4 regions of the Mesorhizobium sp. J8 genome follow, and region 3 is predicted to be linked to each of the others. Evidence: predicted binding sites of a transcription regulator. Region 3 holds the regulator's gene; each other region holds the start of a gene.
The links. Region 3 encodes LexA, which represses DNA repair genes until DNA is damaged. Its sites were predicted from a motif close to TGTTCNNNNTGTGTTCNG; they were not measured.
Positions count from the first base shown of each region.

Region 1 (3,743 bases), 2.6 Mb from region 3:
TTTCGACAAGGACGGCACGGTCACTGCCGCCAATGCGTCCGGCATCAATGACGGCGCCGCCGGCGCCCTGCTGATGACCGAGGCGGAGGCCGCCCGCCGCGGCATCACCCCGCTCGTGCGCATCGCCTCCTGGGCGACCGCCGGCGTCGATCCGGCGATCATGGGCACGGGTCCGATCCCTGCCTCGAAGCGAGCGCTGGAAAAGGCAGGCTGGTCGGTGAAGGATCTCGATCTCGTCGAGGCCAATGAAGCTTTCGCCGCGCAGGCCTGCGCGGTCAATCAGGGCATGGGTTGGGACCCCTCGATCGTCAACGTCAACGGCGGCGCCATCGCCATCGGCCATCCGATCGGCGCTTCGGGCGCCCGCATCTTCAACACGCTGGTCTACGAGATGCGCCGCAGAAGCGCCAAGAAGGGGCTTGCCACGCTGTGCATCGGCGGCGGCATGGGTGTTGCCATGTGCGTGGAAGCGCTCTGAACAGCCAGTAGCGAATAGGGAGTAGCGAATAGGGAATAGGGAAGAAAAAAGCGTCGCGCGGCGGGACATCAGATCCCTGCTCGCTACTCGCTACTCCCTATTCGCTCAGACGATTTCAAAGGGAGGACCACATGAGCAAGGTAGCAATCGTCACCGGCGGATCGCGCGGCATTGGTGCCGCAATATCGGTCGCCTTGAAGAACGCTGGCTATTCGGTCGCGGCCAATTATGCCGGCAATGACGAAGCGGCGCAGAAATTCAAGGCCGAGACCGGCATCCCGGTCTACAAATGGTCGGTCGCCGACTACGACGCCTGCGCCACCGGGATCAAGCAGGTCGAGGCCGATCTCGGTCCGGTCGGGGTTCTGGTCAACAATGCGGGCATCACCCGCGACGCCATGTTCCACAAGATGACGCCCGCGCAGTGGAAGGAAGTGATCGACACCAACCTCTCCGGCGTCTTCAACATGACGCATCCGTTGTGGACCGGCATGCGCGACCGCAAATTCGGCCGCATCATCACCATCTCTTCGATCAACGGCCAGAAAGGCCAAGCCGGCCAGGTCAACTATTCGGCCTCGAAGGCCGGCGATATCGGCTTCTCGAAGGCGCTCGCGCAAGAAGGGGCGCGTGCGGGCATCACCGTCAACGTCATCTGCCCGGGCTATATCGCCACCGACATGGTCAAGGCGATCGACGAGAAGGTGCTCAACGAGCGCATCATCCCACAGATCCCGGTCGGTCGTCTCGGCGAACCGGAAGAGATCGCGCGCTGCGTCGTCTTCCTGGCTTCCGACGAGGCCGGTTTCATCACCGGCTCGACCATCACCGCCAATGGCGGCCAGTACTTCGCCTGACATCATTTGTCGCAAGGCGGCTCCGGCACCGGGGCCGCCTTTTTTCGCCGGCGGCCGAGCCGGCGCGACACCTTGCCTCAATCCGGCACGCAAAAGTTAACGGCCTGACCGCAATCTGTGCACAACCCCTCTGACAAACTGTGAATCCTCGGTGGGTAAGCTGTGGACAACACCATATCTAGGGGTGAACAAACCGGGAAAATCGCCGGATCGCTGATTCGTCGCCGATTCGTTCCGGCTTTGGCCGAAAAGTTAACGGCGGGCGACCCAAACATCGCTGAAATCGTTAAAAGCAATTAGGAAAGTTCAACAATTTCATAACCTTGACGACGGACCCCGAGCCGACCGCGACTGTTCTCTGGCAAAGGTTAACGACGGTCCAGCTCCTGCGAAGGCGAAGCATGAATCGGGCCAATTTCCCGATTCAGCATGTGGTGCGACTCGTCGCCAAAAAATCCACATATAGCCGTGAACAAAACCTGAATCAGAACGAGTCAGCGATTCGTCGCTGATTCGTTCCAGACTCGTTCCAGCCGTTAACAGCAGCCGGTTTTGACCGGCGCGTCCATGCTCGTCTGCTCCCAGAAGAACATTCCGCTTTCGCTCGGCGTCCTAAATCCCTATGTGTCGGCTGTCACACGCGGCGACACCGCCGCGCTCCGACCAAAAGCATGATCCCGAAAAGGGGGAACCGGTTTTCGGAGAAAGATCGTGCTTAAACAATCAAAGCGGCAGAAACACTTATTTCAGAGCCGATGAACATCCAGCCGAAACACTCCCAGCCGCTGATCCTTTCGGGCCGCGACGTCACGGCCGTGCTGGGCCCCACCAACACCGGCAAGACCCATCTCGCCATCGAGCGCATGGTGGCGCACGAGACCGGCATCATCGGCCTGCCGCTGAGGCTGCTTGCCCGCGAGGTCTATTCGCGCGTCTGCGAGAAGGTCGGCGCCAACAAGGTGGCGCTGATCACCGGTGAGGAGAAGATCGTGCCTGCCGGCGCGAAATATTCGGTCTGCACCGTCGAGGCGATGCCGCGCGAGACCGACGCCGCCTTCGTCGCCATCGACGAGGTGCAGCTCGCCGGCGATCTTGAGCGCGGCCATATCTTCACCGACCGCATCCTGCATCTGCGCGGCCGCCAGGAGACGCTGCTCCTGGGCGCGGCCACCATGCATGGCATCCTGCAGCGCCTGCTGAAGGGCGTGTCGGTAGTGACGCGGCCCAGGCTGTCGCATCTCGCCTATGCCGGGTCGAAGAAGCTCACCCGGCTGCCGCGGCGCACGGCGATCGTCGCTTTCTCCGCCGACGAGGTCTATGCCATCGCCGAGCTGATCCGACGCCAGCAGGGGGGTGCGGCCGTCGTGCTCGGCGCGCTCTCGCCGCGCACCCGCAACGCGCAGGTGGAAATCTTCCAGTCGGGCGATGTCGATTATCTCGTCGCCACCGACGCCATCGGCATGGGCCTGAACCTCGACCTCGACCATGTCGCTTTCGCCCAGAACCGCAAGTTCGACGGCTATCAATATCGCAACCTGACCGCCGCCGAGCTCGGCCAGATCGCCGGCCGCGCCGGCCGGCATCTGCGCGACGGCACGTTCGGCGTCACCGGCCAGGTCGATCCGTTCGACGAGGAACTGGTCGCCAAGATCGAGGCGCATGATTTCGACCCGGTTAAGGTGCTGCAATGGCGCACCGCCGATTTCGACTTTTCCAGCCTCGACGCGCTGAAGCGCTCGATCGAGGCCAATGCGCCGGTCGAAGGGCTGACCCGCGCGCTGCCGGCGGTGGACGCGCAGGCGCTGGAGCATTTGTCGCGCGATGGCGACATCCGTGATTTGGTAACCGGCAAGGAGCGCGTGGCGCTGCTTTGGGAGGCCTGCGCGCTGCCCGACTACCGCAAGATCGCGCCGGCGCAGCACGCCGACCTCATCGCCTCCATCTATATGGACCTTGCGCGCCACGGCCATGTCGATGAGAATTACATGGCCGAGCAGGTGCGGCGCGCCGACACGACGGACGGCGATATCGACACGCTCTCGCACCGGATCGCGCAGATCCGCACCTGGACTTTCGTCTCCAACAGGCCAGGCTGGCTGGCCGATCAGCTACACTGGCAGGAAAAGACGCGCGAAATCGAAGACAGATTGTCGGATGCGCTGCATGAGCGGTTGACGAAACGCTTCGTAGACCGCAGGACTTCCGTCCTCATGCGGCGCCTTAGAGAAAATACCATGCCTGAAGCCGAAATCAGCCCTACCGGAACCGTCCTCGTCGAAGGCCATCATGTCGGCGAGTTGCAAGGGTTCCGCTTCACCGCCGACCAGAGCGCCGGCGGCGAGGACGCCAAGGCGGTGCGCACCGCCGCCCAGAAGGCGCTCGCGGCCGAGTTCGACGCGCGTGCCGAA
Region 1 covers NZ_AP024109.1:6,247,401-6,251,143, forward strand. The annotation lists gene MJ8_RS29915 (acetyl-CoA C-acetyltransferase) at 1-478, shown strand, start outside; gene phbB (acetoacetyl-CoA reductase) at 610-1,335, shown strand; gene MJ8_RS29925 (helicase-related protein) at 2,091-3,743, shown strand, end outside.
Region 1: MJ8_RS29925 (helicase-related protein) is a predicted target of LexA. The motif match lies at 1,850-1,867, and genes of this name have one in related genera.

Region 2 (3,743 bases), 800 kb from region 3:
GGCCCTTGGCCGAATGCAGCGTCATGATCGAGACCGCGTCGAGCGACTCGCCTTGCTCGGCCTCCATCACCAGCGCGACGTGCTCGAGGAAGGCACGCAACGATTCGTACTCCTCCATGGAGCGGATCAGTTCCTTGAGGTTCTCCAGCCGCCCGGGCGCCTCCGCCGAACGGTCGTTCTTCCACATATCCGTGTAGCCGCTCTCCTCCAGGATGGTCTCGGCGAGCTCGGTATGCGGCGTGGTCTCCAGCGCCTTCTGCCAGCGTTCGAAATTGGCTGCGACCTCGCGCAGTGCCGCGCGCGGCTTCGGCTTCAGCTCGTCGCTTTCGGCGAGTGTCGCCGCCGCTTCCAGCATCGGCACGCGCATGGCGCGCGCGGTGTCGTGGATCTGGCGGATGGTGGCTTCGCCGAGCCCGCGCTTCGGCACGTTGACGATGCGCTCGAAGGCGAGGTCGTCGCCGCCGTTGGCGACGACGCGGAAGAAGGCAAGCGCGTCGCGGATCTCTAGGCGCTCGTAGAAGCGCGGACCGCCGATGACGCGGTAGTTCAAGCCCAGCGTGATGAAGCGGTCTTCGAAGGCGCGCATCTGGAAGGACGCGCGGACGAGAATCGCCATGTCATTCAGATTGTGCTTCTGGCGCTGATAGACCTCGATGGCGTCGCCGATGGCGCGCGCTTCTTCCTCCGAGTCCCAGGCGGCGTGGACATGAACCTTGTCGTCCTCGGGGTCGTCGCGGTCGGTGAACAGCGTCTTGCCGAAACGGCCCTCATTGTGGGCGATGAGGTGGGAAGCGGCGCCAAGGATATGCGCCGTGGAGCGGTAGTTGCGCTCCAGACGGATGATGGTGGCGCCCGGGAAGTCCTTGTCGAAGCGCAGGATGTTATCGACCTCGGCGCCGCGCCAGCCATAGATCGACTGGTCGTCGTCACCGACGCAGCAAATATTCACGCTCACGGGCTGTTCCGCGCCTGCCGGCGCGGGCCCTCCGCGCGGGCCTCGCAACCGCTCGGAGGCACGGTCGGGCTTGCGGCCTTCGGCCGAGTCGGAACTTGCAGAGCGCCCTGCATGGGGCCGCTGCGCCAAAAGGCGCAGCCACATATACTGCGCGGTGTTGGTGTCCTGGTACTCGTCGACCAGGATGTATTTGAACTTGCGGTGATATTCCTTCAGCACGTCCGGATAGGCGCGGAAGATGCGGATCGGATGATAGAGCAAGTCGCCGAAGTCGCAGGAATTCAGCGTCTGCAGCCGTTCCTGATAGGCCTTGTAGAGCTGACGGCCCTTGCCGTTGCCGAAGCTGCGCGCATCGCCTTCCGGAATCTCGTCGGGGCCGAGGCCCTTGTTCTTCCAGTTGTCGAGCATCTGGGCGAAGGTCTTGGCCGGCCAGCGCTTGTCGTCCAGCCCTTCGGCCTGGATCAACTGCTTGATCAGCCGTACCACGTCATCGGTGTCGAGGATGGTGAAATCCGATTTCAGCCCGGCAAGCTCGGCGTGGCGGCGAAGCAGCTTGACGCCGATCGAATGGAAGGTGCCGAGCCAGGGCATGCCCTCGACATTGCCTTCACCGATCAGGAAGCCGATGCGCTGCTTCATCTCGCGCGCGGCCTTGTTGGTGAAGGTGACGGCCAGGATCTGCGAGGGGAAGGCCCTGCCGGTGGCGAGGATGTGGGCGATGCGCGTGGTGAGCACCCGCGTCTTGCCGGTGCCGGCGCCGGCCAGCACCAGGACCGGCCCTTCGGTCGTCTCGACGGCGAGCCGCTGCTCCGGGTTCAAGCCCTTCAGGTAATCGGGCGCGCTGTTCTGGCCGCTGCGCGCCGCCATGGCGCGCGCGGCTATGCCGGATGGGGCCGCCGCCGGCCGCGCATTCGGTTCATCGAAAAAAGGCATGTCCTCGGAAAAGCCCGACATCGCCCCCGAATGTAGTGATTCGGGAGCGAAAGACCAGAACTGTCTACGTTTTGTTCTAGTTTCGCGTGTCTGGCTCCAACTTGACAGCCGGAGCGGGTGAGGGGAAAGCTGGCGGCAGGGCAGGGATTGCCGTCCCGGAAGACGCCGTAAGCGCGCAACAGTCGAAGGAGCACCGTCTTGGCTGTCACCATCACCTCCCTCGTCCTCTTCCTCATCGGTCTCATTCTCGGCGGCGGCGGCATCTGGCTCGTCGCGCTGGGCGGCAGTTGGTATTACCTGGTCGCCGGCCTGGTCTTCCTGATCACCGCATGGCTGCTTTTCAGGCGCCGGTCGACCTCGCTTTGGCTCTACGCGCTGTTCGTGCTCGCCACTTTATGCTGGGCGGTCTGGGAAATCGGCTTCGACTGGTGGCAGCTCGGTCCGCGCGGCGGCGTCATCGTGCTCATCGCGCTATGGCTACTGACGCCATGGGCAAGGCGAGGCCTGCGGGGGCCGGACGGACGCGCGCCGCTGATCCTGGCGGTGCTCGCCTCGCTTGCGGTCGCCGGTTATTCGATGACCGCCGATCCGCACGACATCGGCGGCACGCTCGGCACCGAAAAGGTGGCGGCGGCCGCCAATCTCGGCGGCGACATGCCGGCAGGCGAGTGGCACTTCTATGGCCGCACGCCTTTCGGCCAGCGCTATTCGCCGCTCGACCAGATCACGCCCGACAATGTCGCCAAGCTGCAGCCGGCCTGGACCTATCGCACCGGCGACGTGAAGGGCCCCGACGATATCGGCGAGACGACCTATCAGGTGACGCCCCTGAAAGTGGGCGACACGCTGTTCATCTGCACGCCGCATAATTTCGCCATCGCCATCGATGCGGCGAGCGGCAAGGAAAAGTGGCGCTACGATCCCAAGATCAAGCTGGACAACAACCGCCAGCACCAGACCTGCCGCGGCGTGTCCTATTACGCCGATGCCAAGATCGCCGCCGGCCAGCCCTGCGCGCAGCGCGTCTACCTGCCGACGTCGGACGCTCGGCTGATCGCGCTCGACGCCGCGAATGGGCAGGTATGTCCGTCCTTCGCCGAGGGCGGCACGCTGAACCTGATGGCCAACATGCCCTATCCGAAGTCGGGCTATTATTATTCGACCTCGGCGCCGCTTATCGTCGCCGGCAAGATCATCGTCGGCGGCGCGGTCAACGACAATTACTCGACCGAGGAGCCGTCCGGCGTCATCCGCGCCTTCGATGTCGACACCGGCGCCCTGTTGTGGAACTGGGATTCCGGCAATCCGGATGTGACGACGCCGCTGCCCGCCGGGCAGACCTACACCCACAACTCGCCCAACATGTGGTCGACGGCGAGCGCCGACGAGAAGCTCGGACTGCTTTACGTGCCGCTCGGCAACCAGACACCGGACCAGCTCGGCATGGGTCGCAGCGCCAATGTCGAGAAGTTCTCGTCATCGATCACCGCGCTCGACCTCAACACCGGGCAATTGCGCTGGGTGCGGCAGACCGTGCATCACGACCTGTGGGACATGGACGTGCCGGCGCAGCCGTCGCTGGTCGACATCACGACGGCTAACGGCGTCGTGCCGGCGCTGGTCGGGCCGACCAAGCAGGGCGATCTCTACGTGCTCGACCGGCGTACCGGCGAGCCGATCATTCCGGTGAAGGAAGTGCCGGCGCCCGGCGGCGCGATCGAGGGCGACCAGGCCTCGGCGACGCAACCGGCCTCCGATCTTTCGTTCAATCCGAAACCGCTGACCGGCGCCGACATGTGGGGTATCACCATGTTCGACCAGCTGGCCTGCCGGATCGAATTGAAGAAGCTGCGCT
Region 2 covers NZ_AP024109.1:4,417,091-4,420,833, reverse strand. The annotation lists gene MJ8_RS21245 (ATP-dependent helicase) at 1-1,909, opposite strand, end outside; gene MJ8_RS21240 (glucose/quinate/shikimate family membrane-bound PQQ-dependent dehydrogenase) at 2,087-3,743, shown strand, end outside.
Region 2: MJ8_RS21245 (ATP-dependent helicase) is a predicted target of LexA. The motif match lies at 1,950-1,967, and genes of this name have one in related genera.

Region 3 (3,743 bases):
CGGCGCGCATCGCCGGCATCATGGCGGCGAAGAAGACGCATGAGCTGATCCCGCTTTGCCATCCGCTGCTTCTCACCAAAGTGGCCGTCGACATCGAGCCGGACCGCACACTGCCTGGCCTCAGGGTCACCGCGCTTGCCCGCGTCACTGGCAAGACCGGCGTGGAAATGGAGGCGCTGACCGCCGCTTCGGTCGCGTGCCTCACCATCTATGACATGGCCAAGGCGGCGGACCGCGGCATGGTCATTTCCGGTATTCGGCTGGTCGAGAAGACCGGCGGCAAGTCCGGCGACTATAAGGCGGATGCCTGATGGCCCTGGTTCCGGTCGCCGAAGCGCTCGAACGCCTGCTCGACAGCGTGGCGCCTTTACCGGGCGAAAGCATTCCGCTGGCGGACGCGGCCGGGCGGGTCCTGGCGGAACCGGTTGTGGCGCTGCGCACGCAGCCGCCCTTCAACGCCTCGGCGATGGACGGCTACGCTGCGCGCTCCGCCGATGTTGCCGCTGCGCCGGCGTGGCTTGAAGTCATCGGCATGGCGCCGGCCGGGCGCGGCTTTTCCGGGACCGTCGGCGACGGCCAGGCCGTGCGCATCTTCACCGGCGCGCCGCTGCCTGAAGGCGCCGACACCATCGTCATCCAGGAAAACGTCCGTGATCTCGGCAGTGGCCGGATCGAGGTGACGGAACCGACCGCGCAAGCACGCAATGTGCGCCGCCGCGGGCTCGACTTCGTCGAAGGCGACGTGCTGCTCGAAAAGGGCCGTGTGCTCGATGCCGCAGCCCTCTCGCTGGCAGCCTCGGCCAACCATCCCGCCTTGAATGTCGTACGCCGGCCGCTGGTCGCGATCATCGCCACCGGCGACGAATTGCTGCCGCCGGGCAGCACGCTCGGCCCCGACCAGATCATCTCGTCCAACGCCTATGGCGTTGCCGCCGCCGCCCAGTCGGTCGGCGCGCGTGCGCTCGATCTCGGCATCGCGGCGGACCGTAAGGAGGCTATCGCCGCGCTGGTCAGGAAAGCGGTCGAGGCTAACGCCGATGTCATCGTCACGCTCGGCGGCGCCTCGGTGGGCGATCACGACCTGATCCACGACGTGCTGACCGGCGAAGGCATGAAGCTCGACTTCTGGAAGATCGCCATGCGCCCGGGCAAACCGCTGATGTTCGGCCGGCTTGGCAATGTCCGCTGCATCGGCCTGCCCGGCAACCCGGTGGCCAGCATCGTCTGCTCGCAGCTGTTCCTCAAGCCGCTGCTTGCCCGGCTAGGCGGCCGCGACCATAAGCAGGACGTGCGGACGGCCCGGCTGGGCGCAGCGATGCAGGCCAACGATCTCAGGCAGGACTATGTGCGCGCCGTGGTGCGCGACAATGATGGCACGCTCGTTGCTACCCCTTTCGGCATCCAGGACTCCTCGATGCTGAGGATGCTCGCCGATGCCAACGGCCTGATCGTGCGCGAGCCCTTCGCGCCGGCCGCCGAGACCGGCGCCGAATGCCGCGTCCTGATGTTACGCTGAACAAAACGTCAACAAATTCACTAAACTTTAAACGGTTGCGGAACACAACTGGAACAGATAGTGTTTGTTCTGGGTTTGTTTTTCTGATTCTGGTTTCAGAACCCGTGGGGGCCGCCATGCTGACGCGCAAACAACATGAACTTCTGATGTTCATCCACGAAAGGCTGAAGGAAAGCGGGATTCCGCCGTCTTTCGACGAGATGAAGGAAGCGCTCGATCTCGCCTCCAAATCCGGCATCCACCGGCTGATCACGGCGCTGGAGGAACGCGGCTTCATTCGCCGGCTGCCGAACCGGGCGCGCGCGCTGGAAGTGCTGCGCCTGCCCGACTCGATCGCCCCCGGCCTCAATGCGGCGAAGAAGTTTTCGCCGAGCGTCATCCAGGGCAGCCTGGGTCAGAACAATCTCAGCCGTCAGGTGAAGCCCGCTACCGCATCGCGCACCCCGACGCCAAGCAATGACGACGATGCCGGCTCGGCAGTGTCCATCCCGGTGATGGGCCGCATTGCCGCCGGCGTGCCGATCGACGCCATTCAGCATCAGACGCATTCGATCACCGTTCCGCCGGACATGATCGCCGGCGGGGAGCATTACGCGCTGGAGGTCAAGGGCGACTCGATGATCGAGGCCGGCATCTTCGATGGCGACACTGTCATCATCCGCAACGCCAACACGGCAAGCCCGGGCGAGATCGTGGTGGCACTAGTCGACGACGAGGAAGCGACGCTCAAGCGCTTCCGCCGCAAGGGAGCCTCGATCGCGCTGGAGGCGGCCAACCCGGCCTACGAGACCCGCATCTTCGGGCCGGACCGAGTGAAGGTGCAGGGTAAGCTTGTCGGGTTGATCCGCCGCTACTGATCCGGTTGTGAAGATTTCGCATCCGTCCGCTCAGGCTTTTGATAGGGCGGCAATCCTCTCGCTTCGCGCGTATATTTCCGCTGCTCGTGCCAGGGCCGATATGGCTCTTCCACCGCATAACGAACGGCCGGCCGCGCGGTTGCCGATTGCGGATCGAAGAAGACGGCGGCGCTGCCGTCAAGCGCCAGTTGCCGCTTGGTGACGACAAGCACGCGCGGATCCCAGCAGGGATTGTAGGCCGTGGCGTCATTGATGACGATGAGGTCGGCGAAGCCGCAGGCCGGCCGGGCGTTGTCGCGGTTCTCCACGAGGGCGACGATGGCGCCGGACGGATGCCGGCCGATGCAGAGATCGCCCGTGCAGTAGAAAGGCGACCCCGGCGGCAGATCGACGGGGTCGGCGATGTCGAGAGCGTCCTTGGCGAATGTCTCTGGCGGCACGATTGTCTCGGCTTTCAGCGCACGTTTCCAGTTGTCAGTCGTGAACTCGTTGGAGCGTTCGCGATTGACGGCAAGCTCCCCGCCGCCGATCGGCATCGCGACCAGATGCGCGTCTTCCGAGATCAGCACGTCCGGCGTGCGCACATGCGGAATGGCCAGCAGCGCGGCGAGCGCGAAGGGAACGGCGGCAAGCCTCAGCCAGGTAGTGGCCATGGTCGCGATGACCAGCGCGATCGTCGCCAGCAGCACCGACTGGATCGAGATCAGCCCGACGGCGTCGACCGGCGAGCGCTCGGATATCCACGCCGAAATGGCGATCATCACCGTCAACCCCTTGCCCATGACAAAGAGGAACGGACCGTCAAAGCCGAAGGGCATGGCCAGCGCGCTCAACACGGCAAATGGCATGACGATCAGCGAGACGATCGGCATCACCGCCAGATTGGCGAGCAGGCTGAGCGGCGACACGCGCTGGAAGTGCCAGATCGCAAACAGCAACGTCGCGCTGCCCGCGATGAGCGAGGTCACGGCGGCGCCACCCACGCCAACCGCCAGTTTTCGCGACAGGAACCTCACGAACGAACGCTTTGCCGGCGGCACGGTCGCTTTGCCAGCGCGATAGTCGGCAAAGCCAGCATAGGCGCCGACCAGGGCCGCGGTGGCGGCGAAGGACATCTGGAAGCTCGGGCCGACCACTTCGTGCGGCGACACAAGGATGACGGCAATCGCCGAGATCGCCAGGTTGCGCATGGTGAGCGCCGCGCGGTCGAAGAGCATCGCGGCGAGCATCACGGCGAGCATGATGAAGCTTCGCTCGGCCGCCACCACGATGCCGGAGATGACGAGATAGGCAGCGATCGAGAGGAGCGCGATCCCGGCCGCGTATTTCTTTACCGGCCGCCGCGACGAGAAATCGGGAAACAGCGCGAA
Region 3 covers NZ_AP024109.1:3,612,138-3,615,880, forward strand. The annotation lists gene moaC (cyclic pyranopterin monophosphate synthase MoaC) at 1-311, shown strand, start outside; gene glp (gephyrin-like molybdotransferase Glp) at 311-1,516, shown strand; gene lexA (transcriptional repressor LexA) at 1,633-2,373, shown strand; gene MJ8_RS17350 (ComEC/Rec2 family competence protein) at 2,367-3,743, opposite strand, start outside.

Region 4 (3,743 bases), 1.5 Mb from region 3:
CGCCGACCTGTTCAAGTCGGCGCTCAACGACGTCAAGGCCAAGCTGAACTGAGCTGGTTCGGAAGCCACTAACATGAAGCCGCCTGGGCAACCCGGCGGCTTTTTTGTTGGCGGAAAGGCAGGGCGCCTGAACTGCTGATCTCACCCAAACTGGGCCACGGCATGCACATTCCAAGCGGCTGGTCATTGGCGATAGCGTGCATGGCAGTCTGGCGCATGCATTGTCTTATGTGCGCTGGTCGACCCCCCACTCCGTCTCGGCTTCGACGAGCCGCCTTTCCCCCGATCGACGGGGGGAGGAAAGGCGCCGAGCTTTTGCCGTCAACGCTCGTCCAGCAACGCTCCCTTCTTTTCCCTCCGGAGGGGGAAAGGTGACACTGCGAAGCAACGACGGATTGAGGAATCACGTGGCAATCAAGCCTCGGCGCGATCAGTCACGCCAGTCACAGAAGTTGGGGAGATGATGCTACTCCAACCCGGCGAAGCTCTCTTCTTCTTCCGCCACCTCGGCCGCACCGAGCCTGAACGGCGCGAACGAGGCCCGATGCAGCCTTGCGACCGGCCCATGCGCCTCGATCGCGGTGCGGTGCCGGACCGTCGCATAGCCCATATGCACTTCGAAGCCGTAATGCTCGTGATGTCCGCCGCAGCCGCACATCATGCGGTCGCGCATCACCTTGGCGACGATCGAGGCGGCGGCGATCGACTGCGAGCGCTGGTCGCCCTTGATCAGCGCCCGGCCTTCGCAAGCAAGCCCGGGCGGAACGTCGCGGCCGTCGGCCAAGGCGAGTTTCGGCTGCAGCGACAGGCCCGCGGCGGCGCGGCGCATCGCTTCCAGGCTTGCTTTCAGGATGTTGCTGTTGTCGATGCCTTCGGCGCTGATCGAGGCCATTGACACGCTGAGCGCCGAGCCGAGGATCTTCAGGAACAGCGCCTCGCGCTGCAAATGGGTGAGGCGTTTGGAATCGTCCAGGCCCTCCGGGATGTTGGCGGGGTCGAGCACCACCGCGGCGGCCACGACCGGGCCGGCAAGCGGGCCGCGGCCCGCTTCATCCATGCCGGCGACCGGCCACAGCCCGTCGGCCATCGCCTTCGTCTCGATCGAGAAGTCGGGCTTCTCGACCATTTCAAAGAGAAGCGGAGAATCGGAACGCGCGCGAGCCATGGTGCGGCGAGGTTCGCATCGGCTCCGATTCTCCGCAAGTCCTTCCGGGTCGGATGGGGCGTCGGACCGGGAAGGCACCGTCTCACGGCCGGGGGACAAGGGCCGGAGGGATTCTTCAAAGGGACTGCACCTCCGGACGGAAATTCGCTTTGCCTGGAAGTGCTTGGCGCCGGCCCGCATGGCCGGCTTTGATGTCAAAGCAGCATCAGCTGCTCGCCGGCGCCGGAGCCTGCGACGAATTGGTCGGTGCGAAGCTGCCGTCGCTCGACATTGAGGCCGAGCCGCTTGGCGGCGATCTCGAAGCGCCGGCCGATCTGCCAGGCATAGGGACCGGCGCCTTTCATGCGCTTGCCCCATTCCGAATCGTAATCCTTGCCGTCGCGCATCGAGCGGATCAGCGACATCACATGCCGGTAGCGGTCCGGATAATGCCGCAGCAGCCAGTCCTTGAAGATCGGCGCCACTTCGAGCGGCAGCCGCAGGATGACGTAGCCGGCCTCCCTGGCGCCCGCGGCTCTAGCCGAATCAAGGATGCGCTCCATCTCCGGATCGTTGAGGCCCGGGATGATCGGGGCCACCATCACCGATGCTGGAACGCCGGCGTCCGAAAGCTGCCTGATCGCCTCCAGCCGCTTCGTCGGCGTCGACGCGCGCGGCTCCATGGTTCTCGCCAGCATGCGATCCATGGTCGTCACCGACAGCGCCACCTTGGCAAGGCCGCGCTCGGCCATGCGCGACAGGATGTCGATGTCGCGCGTCACCAGCGCCGACTTCGTCACGATGCCGACCGGATGGCGGCGCGCCTCCAGCACTTCCAGGATCTCGCGCATGATCCGGTATTGCTTCTCGATCGGCTGGTAGGGATCGGTGTTGGTGCCGATGGCGATGGTGCGCGGCTGATAGCCGGGCTTAGACAATTCCCGGTCCAGCATGCGCGCCGCATCCGGCTTGGCGAACAGCTTCGATTCGAAATCGAGCCCTGGCGACAGGCCCATGAAGGCATGCGTCGGCCTGGCAAAGCAGTAGACGCAGCCATGCTCGCAGCCGCGGTAGGGATTGATCGAGCGGTCGAAAGAAATGTCCGGCGACTCGTTGCGCGTGATGATCGTGCGCGGCTTTTCGACCTGCACTTCCGTCTTGAACGGCGGCAGCTCCTCCAGCGAGTTCCAGCCGTCGTCGAACACATGCCGGCTGACCGGCTCGAACCGGCCGGACGGGTTGATGCCGGCCGAGCGGCCTCGATTGCGGTCGGGCCGCACGCGCATGCCGCTCTGCTCGATCATCGCATTTGCCATCTCGGCTCGTCCTGCTCCGAAAGCGGCAATGTCGGCGCGTACGATCTGTTCCATTTTCGCCCTCTCCCAGGGACTGTCGGCAGGCTGTCGAATCGCTCTGTTCATGAAACTATTCCTATTTTGCCGAGCGGAACAAATCAAGAACTTTTTCACCTGAAGCGCGGAACTGGCGCATCGCCGCACTTTCCGCTATTCGGCTGAAATGCTCAGCGTTGTCATCGAAACCAGGAACGACGAAGAGGGTCTTGCCCGCACGCTCGCCTCTCTGGTCGGCGGCGCGGTCGAAGGCGTGGTCCGTGATGTAATCGTCTGCGATCAAGGCTCGACCGACCAGACGCATCGGGTGGCCGAGCATGCAGGCTGTCACTATGTGACCGGCGGGATCGCCGTGGGCATCGGCCAGGCCAAGGGCGATTGGCTGCTGCTTCTGGAGCCCGGCGCCCGGCTGGCCGAAGGCTGGATTGACGAGATCGTGGCGCACACGGCGAAGCAGACCATGCCTGCGCGCTTTTCACGCGCCCGGGCCGATCGCGCGCCTTTCCTGGCCCGCGTCTTTTCGGGCAACCGGGCGCTGGCCGAGGGCCTCGTCATCAGCAAGCGCCAGGCGTCGGCCCTGGCAAAGAGCGCGCGCGGCGCCGAAGCCCTGGCGCGCGGCCTGGCGACCAGGCGGTTGAACGCGGAAATCTGGGTGGCGCCGCCGAAGTGATGCAGGCTCCGCCTTCTCCGCAGGGGGAGGGAGGACGACTCGGTTCCAGCCCGGTCAGATCCCTTGAATTTCGACAGGCATCCAGTTGCGACGGCGCCTCGCCAGGCGCTGCTCGCGCGTTTCGGCATCGAACCGGACGGCGATCGGCTCGCGCGAAAACCGCTCGCGATCGTCAAGCGCGTTGACGATGACGACCGCTGTGGCGTCGCTTCCCTCACCGGCGATTGCCGCGACATACACGCCGCAGTCGCGGCAGACGAGATAGTCGGCGGTGCGCAGCCCAAAGCGGTAGACCTGCAGGCGCTCCCTGTCCGCGACCGAAACGACCAGCCTGCCGTTCGGGTCGGCGGCCGCGCGCGAGCCATGCCGTATGCAGAAGGAGCATTGGCAGGCGCGGATTTCCAGCGCGGCCGGATCCAGCGCGGTGGAGAAGCTGAGGCGGATGTTGCCGCAATGGCAGCCGCCGCTGTGAACGGTCATGGCGGATTGTCCCTTGTTCGCGGCACAAGGTACTTTGCCGGTGCCGGCTTCGAAATGGCTGCTCGCAGGCGCCAGCGCAATTTCGCCTGCGAACCGG
Region 4 covers NZ_AP024109.1:2,080,637-2,084,379, forward strand. The annotation lists gene MJ8_RS09510 (F0F1 ATP synthase subunit B) at 1-52, shown strand, start outside; gene MJ8_RS09515 (ribonuclease HII) at 467-1,165, opposite strand; gene MJ8_RS09520 (PA0069 family radical SAM protein) at 1,360-2,514, opposite strand; gene MJ8_RS09525 (glycosyltransferase) at 2,663-3,166, shown strand; gene MJ8_RS09530 (GFA family protein) at 3,221-3,646, opposite strand.
Region 4: MJ8_RS09520 (PA0069 family radical SAM protein) is a predicted target of LexA. The motif match lies at 2,589-2,606, and genes of this name have one in related genera.